One region of the Variovorax sp. GW821-FHT06D12 genome, then DNA from elsewhere that is predicted to be linked to it. Evidence: predicted binding sites of a transcription regulator. Region 1 holds the regulator's gene; each other region holds the start of a gene.
The links. Region 1 encodes sigma-54, which starts transcription at its own class of promoters, with help from an activator protein. Its sites were predicted from a motif close to TGGCANGNAANCTGCTTT; they were not measured.

Region 1 (2,262 bases):
GTGCATGCGGCGGTTGACGCGGCTGAAGTCGAACAGCGACGCGGTGAAGCGCTTGAGCAGGCTGCCGCGCCCGGCCGGGAACGGGTTGAACAGGCGCAGCTCCACGTTCGGCGTGGCGGCCAGGCCGAGCAGCAGCTCGTCTTCGCCGGAGGTGTACAGGTCGTCCATCAACAGGCGCACGCGCACGCCGCGTTGCGCCGCATCGCGCAGGGTGCGCAGCAGGTAGCGGCCGGTCTCGTCGTTCTCGATCTGGTAGTACTGCACGTCGAGCGTGCGCTGGGCGCGGCGCGCGAGCTGGATGCGGGTGTCGAAGGCGAAGTCGCCGCCGGGCATCAGGCGAAAGCCGCTCAGGTCGGGGTCGGGCTGCGAGGCCAGCGCGATGCGGCCGAGCGCGGTGTCGTTCGAGACGGCGATGGCCTTGGTGGGCGGGCGCGGCGCCTCGTCGGGCAAGGTGGCGCAGCCGGCGAACAGCGATGCAGCCACGATGGCGAAGACCCAATGCCCACAACGCGACAGCAGGCGACGGGTCATCGGTGGCTTTCTACAGGGCCTTGCGAAGGTTGGCCGGCGCGATGCGAAGCGCTTCGCGGTATTTGGCCACGGTACGGCGTGCGCACTCGATGCCCTGCTCTTTCAGCATCTCGGAGATCTGGCTGTCCGACAGCGGCTTCTTGATGCTCTCGGAGCTCACGAACTGCTTGATGAGCGCGCGCACCGCGGTGCTCGATGCGTTGCCGCCAGTCTCGGTGCCGAGCGCCGAGCCGAAGAAGTACTTGAGCTCGACCGTGCCGAACGGCGTGGCCATGTACTTGGCGGTGGTCACGCGCGAGATGGTCGATTCGTGCAGGCCCAGCTCGTCGGCGATCTCTCGCAGCACCAGCGGGCGCATCGCGAGTTCGCCGTGCACGAAGTAGCTCTTCTGCCGCTCGACGATGGCGTTGCTCACGCGCAGGATGGTGTCGAAGCGCTGCTGGATGTTCTTGATGAACCAGCGCGCCTCCTGCAGCCGCTGCGACAGCGCCTGGCTGCCCTCGCCCTTGTGCGACTTGAGCGCACCGGCGTAGATGTCGTGCACGCGCAGGCGCGGCATGACCTCGGGGTTGAGCATGACGCGGAACTTCACGTTGGTGCCGCGCCCGGTCTTGGTGACGATCACGTCGGGAATGACGATGTTGCGCTCGACGTCGACGAAACGGCGGCCCGGCTTGGGTTCGAGCCGCGCAATGATCTGCAGCGCCGAGCGCACCAGCTCTTCGTTGGTGCGCGTGAGCGTGGCCAGGCGCTTGAAGTCGCGCCGCGCGAGCAGCTCCATCGGCTGCTTGCAGATCGCGATGGCGGTCTTGCGCACGAGCGCGTCGGCCTCGGTCTCGTCTTCGCTGGCGAGCGCCTTCAGCTGGATGCTCAGGCATTCGCCGAGGTCGCGCGCGCCGACGCCGGCCGGCTCCAGGCTCTGCAGCAGGCCCAGCGCCACCTGGAAGTGGTGCACGAGGTCGTCGAACTGGTCGTTGTCGTCGCCCGCCAGGCCCGAGGCCAATGCGGGCAGCGAGTCTTCGAGGTAGCCGTCGTCGTTGAGCGACTCGATCAAAAAGCGCAGCGCGGCGCAGTCGTTTTCATTGAGCCGCAGGCTCAGCGCCTGGCGGTGCAGGAACGACTGCAGCGACTCCTGGCTGCGCGCGAGTTCGGTGGCGTCGGCACGCTCGTCGTCGCCCAGGTTGTTCTGGCGCGCGGGCGCGTCGCTGCCCCACTCGCTGTCGTCGGGCGCCATGTCGACGGTGCCGTCGCCTTCCCAGTCGGGCTCGCGCTCGGCGATCTCGGCGGCGGGGCCGTCGGTGTCGGGGGTCGAGGTGGTGGTGTCGCTGGACGTGGAGGAAGTGCTGGCGGCGGACGGCGTGAACTCGGCCTCGCCCTCGCCCGCGTCGTCGCGCGGCACCGGCGCGTCGGCCGTGTCCAGCCCGAACTCCTCGCGCGCCGCTTCTTCCGCGGTGCGTTCGAGGAACGGGTTCTCGTCCAGCATCTGCTCGACCTCCTGGCTCAACTCGAGCGTGGAGAGCTGCAGAAGCCGGATCGACTGCTGCAGCTGAGGCGTCAAGGCCAGATGCTGCGAGACGCGAAGGGACAGCCCTTGCTTCATGGAGACCCGACCCTCCCTTACATGCGGAAGTGCTCGCCCAGGTACACCCTGCGTACCTCGGCGTTGTCGACGATCTCCGAGGGTGTGCCTTGTGCCAGCACGTGCCCGTCGCTGATGATGAACGCGTGATC
Region 2 (2,262 bases), on a different contig from region 1:
GGCCACGCTCACGCTCAGGCCTTCGAGCGCCTCGGGCAGGTGCTCGAACGCCAGGTGCGCGTAGGGCGAGATGAAATCGAGATAGAAGTCGATGTGCTTCATGCGTCGTGGTCTCCTGTGGTGGGTTCGGGCACGCGCCAGATGCCGGCCTGGGCCCGCAGTTCGATCGCGCGCCACACCTGGCGGCGGCTGTCGTCTTCCATCTTGCTCCAGCCGGCGATCTCGGGAATGGTGCGCAGGCAGCCTTCGCAGAAGCCGCTCAGGCGGTCCATGCGGCACACCGACGAGCACGGCGAGGGCACCTCGCCGTCCATGCGCTGCACGGTCCCGGCGCGCTCGGCGAGTGCATGCGCTTCGTCGAAGTTCACACCACGTCGGCCACCGGCGCGCCGGTGAGCTTCTCTAAATCGGTCGGGTGCAGCTGGAACACGGCGTGCGGATGGCCCGCGGCGGCCCAGATCTCCTCGAAGCGGAACAGCTCGCGGTCGATGAGCACCACGGGCTTGGTCACATGGCCCACCGGCGACACGCCGCCGATGGTGAAGCCGGTGCGCGCCTTCACGAAGTCGGCGTCGGCGCGGCCGGTCTTGCCGACGATGGCATCGACCTTCTTCTCGTCGACGCGCTTGTCGCCCGAGGTGATGACCAGCACCGCCGCCTCGTCGCTCTTGCGGCGGAAGATGATGCTCTTGGCGATCTGCCCGACCGAGATGCCGAGCGCGTCGGCGGCCTGCTGCGCGGTGCGGCAGGCGTCGTCGAGCATGCGGGGCGCATGGGGATGGCCGGCGTCCTGCAGCACGCGGGAGACGCGCTGGACACCTTCAGGAAGGGAATGGAGTTCGGAGCCGCACATGGCAAGTTCTTCGGGGTTCGTGGGGGCGTTCGCCCTGCGTTGCAAGGCCCCGAGCATACGGAAAAGCCCCGCGCACCGACGCCACCGCCCCCATCCGCCCTTCAACCCCGGCGCACCAATGCGGAGAGCGCCGGCGCACGACGCCCGTGCGCGGCGCGCCGGCGCCGGTCCGCTTTCGGTGCGCCACCGGCCAGCAAGGCCCGCCACACGGGCCTTTGAGCGCGGCACGCTTATTGCTGAACACGGTGGCGACCCACCGGCCTCTGCGGCGGGTTCGCAATGCCTCCGCTAACGACGGCGGGGTTCAAGCGCACCGATGGCCGCCCGCCGCCGGTTCGTCTGCTCCAACCCATTTCGCATCCGTTCCGTCGCGGGGGCCCCAACGACGCTGTCCGTTCGACAGCGGCTGCGGGGGCGCCTTCCAGGACCGGTTGCGTGCAGGACCCCCAATGAAGATCGCAGTCATCGGCCACGGCATGGTCGGCCACAAGTTCCTCGAGCAACTCCACACGCTCGGCATTCCCGGCGCACAGGTCACCGTGCTGTGCGAAGAGCCGCGCCCGGCCTACGACCGGGTGCACCTGTCCGAGTACTTCTCCGGCAAGACGGCCGACGACCTGTCGCTGGTCGAGCCCGGCTTCTTCGAGCGCAGCGGCTTCACGCTGCGCCTGGCCGCGCGGGCCGTGGCCGTCGAGCGGCGCAACAACACCGTCACCACGGCCGACGGCGAGGTGATCGCCTACGACAAGCTGGTGCTGGCCACCGGCTCCAACCCCTTCGTGCCGGCCGTGCCGGGCCGCGACCGGCCGAACTGCTTTGTCTACCGCACCATCGAGGACCTGGACGCCATGAAGGCCTGCGGCGCCAAATCGCGCAGCGGCGTGGTGGTGGGCGGCGGCCTGCTGGGCCTGGAATGCGCCAAGGCGCTGCGCGACATGGGCCTGGAAACGCACGTGGTCGAGTTCGCGCCGCGCCTGATGGCGGTGCAGGTCGACGAAGGCGGCGGCCGTGCATTGCGCGGCAGCATCGAGGCACTGGGCCTGCACGTGCACACCGGGCGCAACACGGTGGAGATCGTCGACGGCGCGAGCGCGCGGCACCGCATGGTGTTCGCCGACGGCACGCACCTGGAGACCGACATGATCGTGTTCTCCGCCGGCATCCGCCCGCGCGACGAACTGGCGCGCCAGAGCCTGCTGGCCGTGGGTCCGCGCGGCGGCGTGGCGATCGACAGCCACTGCCGCACCAGCGACCGCAACGTCTACGCCATCGGCGAATGCGCGTCGTGGAACGAACAGACCTTCGGCCTCGTCGCGCCGGGCTACGACATGGCCCGCGTGGCCGCGCGCCACATCGCCGGCCAGGACGACGCGGCCTTCACCGGCGCCGACCTGAGCACCAAGCTCAAG
Region 3 (2,262 bases), 190 kb from region 1:
GCCACGTTGGCCACCGCCATCACCAGCCCGTAGTGCCACCAGACGTGGCCCTTGGCGGCCAGCAGGATCAGCGCGGCGGCGTTGGTCAGCGTGTTGATGACCTTGGCCGAGGCCGAGGCGTTGAGGAAGTCGTAGCCCATCCAGCGCACGAACAGGAACACCAGGAAGCTGCCCGTGCCCGGCCCGAAGAAGCCGTCGTAGAAACCGATGGTCAGGCCGATGGTGCTGGCCGCCAGCGTCTCGGCACGGCCGCTGAAGCGCGGCGCGTGCAGCCGGCCCATGTCCTTGCGCGCCAGCGTGTAGATCAGCACGCCCAGCAGGATGACCGGCAGCGCCCGGCGCAGGAAGTCGCCCGGGAAGACCGTGACGGTCCAGGCGCCGAGCATCGAGCCGCCGAAACCCAGCAGCGCGGCCGGCCACATCGCGCCCCAGCGCATCTGCACCCGCTGGCTGAACTGGGCCGCCGAGGCCGCCGTGCCCCAGATGGACGCGCTCTTGTTGGTGCCCAGCAGCGTGGCGGGCGGCGCGCCCGGAAACACCGCAAAGAGGGCCGGCACCAGGATCAACCCGCCGCCGCCCACGATCGCATCGATAAAACCCGCGAGCAGTGAGGCGCCCGTGACCACCAGCATTTCCATGCGGGCGATTGTCTCACCGGAATCGCTATCGAAACGATAGCTGTGGTGGCCGGTACGGGCTGGCCAGGAGGCTTGTTTGGCTTGGAAGAAAGCACCCGCGTCCGTGCTGTGAACGGGCAAAAAAAAGCGCCGACCAGCGGCGCTTTTCAAATATCAGACAGGCATCTCGTACGGAGCCTTTGAAGAATGTTCTTGTTGATCGATCGGAAGCTTGTCTCCTCGGACCCTCGGCAGTACGAGCAGGGCCCGTCGCGAGTGCGCAGATTGTGCAAGCGCGCACCCGCCCGGTGCATTAGGAATTACCCGCTTCGTGTTACTTCGACCCTCCGGTTGGGAAACCAAAGTGTTTCAGTCAGTTAACAAGATGGCATGACTCGTGCACACGGGCCTTCTGTCCACCACTCCAAGAAGAAACGGTCATGGCCCTGCTGGCACCCCAAGCCTCCCTGAACGCGGCCGACACCGCCTGGATGATGACCTCGACCGCGCTGGTGCTGTTGATGACGCTGCCCGGCATCGCGCTCTTCTATGCCGGCATGGTGCGGCGCAAGAACGTGCTGGCGACCATGGCCGGGGTGGTGGCGATCGCCGCGGTGGTCTCGCTGACCTGGTTCGCGCTCGGCTACTCGCTGGCCTTCACGCCCGGCTGGCCCTGGCTGGGCAAGCTCTCGCGCATCGGCTTCTCGGGCTTCGAGTACCTGAAGGAGGCCGGCCAGGTGGCCGTGAGCCATGTGGCGCCGAACGTGCCGGAATCGGTCTACGCCATGTTCCAGCTGAGCTTCGCGATCATCACCACCGCGCTGGTGCTCGGCGCCTTTGTCGAGCGCATGCGCTTCTCGGCGCTGCTGTGGTTCGCGCTGCTGTGGAGCGTGCTCGTGTATGCGCCCGTGGCGCACTGGGTGTGGGAGCCGGGCGGCTGGCTCGCGCAGATGGGCGCGCTCGACTTCGCGGGCGGCTCGGTGGTGCACGTCAACGCGGGCATCGCGGGGCTGGTGTGCGCCTATGCGCTCGGGCCGCGCCGGGGCTACGGGCGCGAGGCCTTCGAGCCCTACAGCCTGGCGCTCACCATGACGGGCGCGGGCCTGCTGTGGGTGGGCTGGTTCGGCTTCAATGCCGGCTCGGCGGTGGCGGCCGACGGGCGCGCCGGCCTGGCCATGTTGGTGACGCACATCGCGGCGGCGGCTGGCGCCATGAGCTGGATGATCGGCGAATGGATCGTGCGCCGCAGCCCCTCGCTGCTGGGCCTGTGCTCCGGCCTCGTGGCCGGGCTGGTGGCGATCACGCCGGCGGCCGGCTTCGTCACGCCACTGTCGGCGCTGGCCATCGGCGCCATCGCCGGGCTGGCCTGCTACTGGGGCGCCACGGGCCTGAAGCACCTGCTCGGTGCGGACGACTCGCTCGACGTGTTCGGCGTGCACGGCATCGGCGGCATCGTGGGCGCGCTGCTCACCGGCGTGTTCGCCGACCCGCGCATCTCGGGCGCGGCGGGCAATGTGCTGACGCAGGCGATCGCGGTCGCCAGTGTGGCGATCTACAGCGCGGCGGGCACGGCCATCGTGCTGTTCCTGGTGCATGTGCTGGTCGGATTGCGCGTCGACCCCGAGAGCGAACTGGTGGGCCTCGA

Region 2: nirB (nitrite reductase large subunit NirB) is a predicted target of sigma-54. The motif match lies at 1,076-1,093, and genes of this name have one in related genera.
Region 3: AC07SQ_RS14590 (ammonium transporter) is a predicted target of sigma-54. The motif match lies at 1,004-1,021, and genes of this name have one in related genera.

What each region holds. Positions count from the first base shown of each region.
Region 1 covers NZ_JBWKRI010000004.1:384,767-387,028, reverse strand. The annotation lists gene AC07SQ_RS15465 (phospholipase D family protein) at 1-531, opposite strand, end outside; gene rpoN (RNA polymerase factor sigma-54) at 542-2,131, opposite strand; gene lptB (LPS export ABC transporter ATP-binding protein) at 2,149-2,262, opposite strand, start outside.
Region 2 covers NZ_JBWKRI010000002.1:849,893-852,154, forward strand. The annotation lists gene AC07SQ_RS10310 (2-hydroxychromene-2-carboxylate isomerase) at 1-102, opposite strand, end outside; gene AC07SQ_RS10315 (DUF1289 domain-containing protein) at 99-368, opposite strand; gene AC07SQ_RS10320 (YbaK/EbsC family protein) at 365-853, opposite strand; gene nirB (nitrite reductase large subunit NirB) at 1,303-2,262, shown strand, end outside.
Region 3 covers NZ_JBWKRI010000004.1:189,832-192,093, reverse strand. The annotation lists gene AC07SQ_RS14595 (sulfite exporter TauE/SafE family protein) at 1-638, opposite strand, end outside; gene AC07SQ_RS14590 (ammonium transporter) at 1,058-2,262, shown strand, end outside.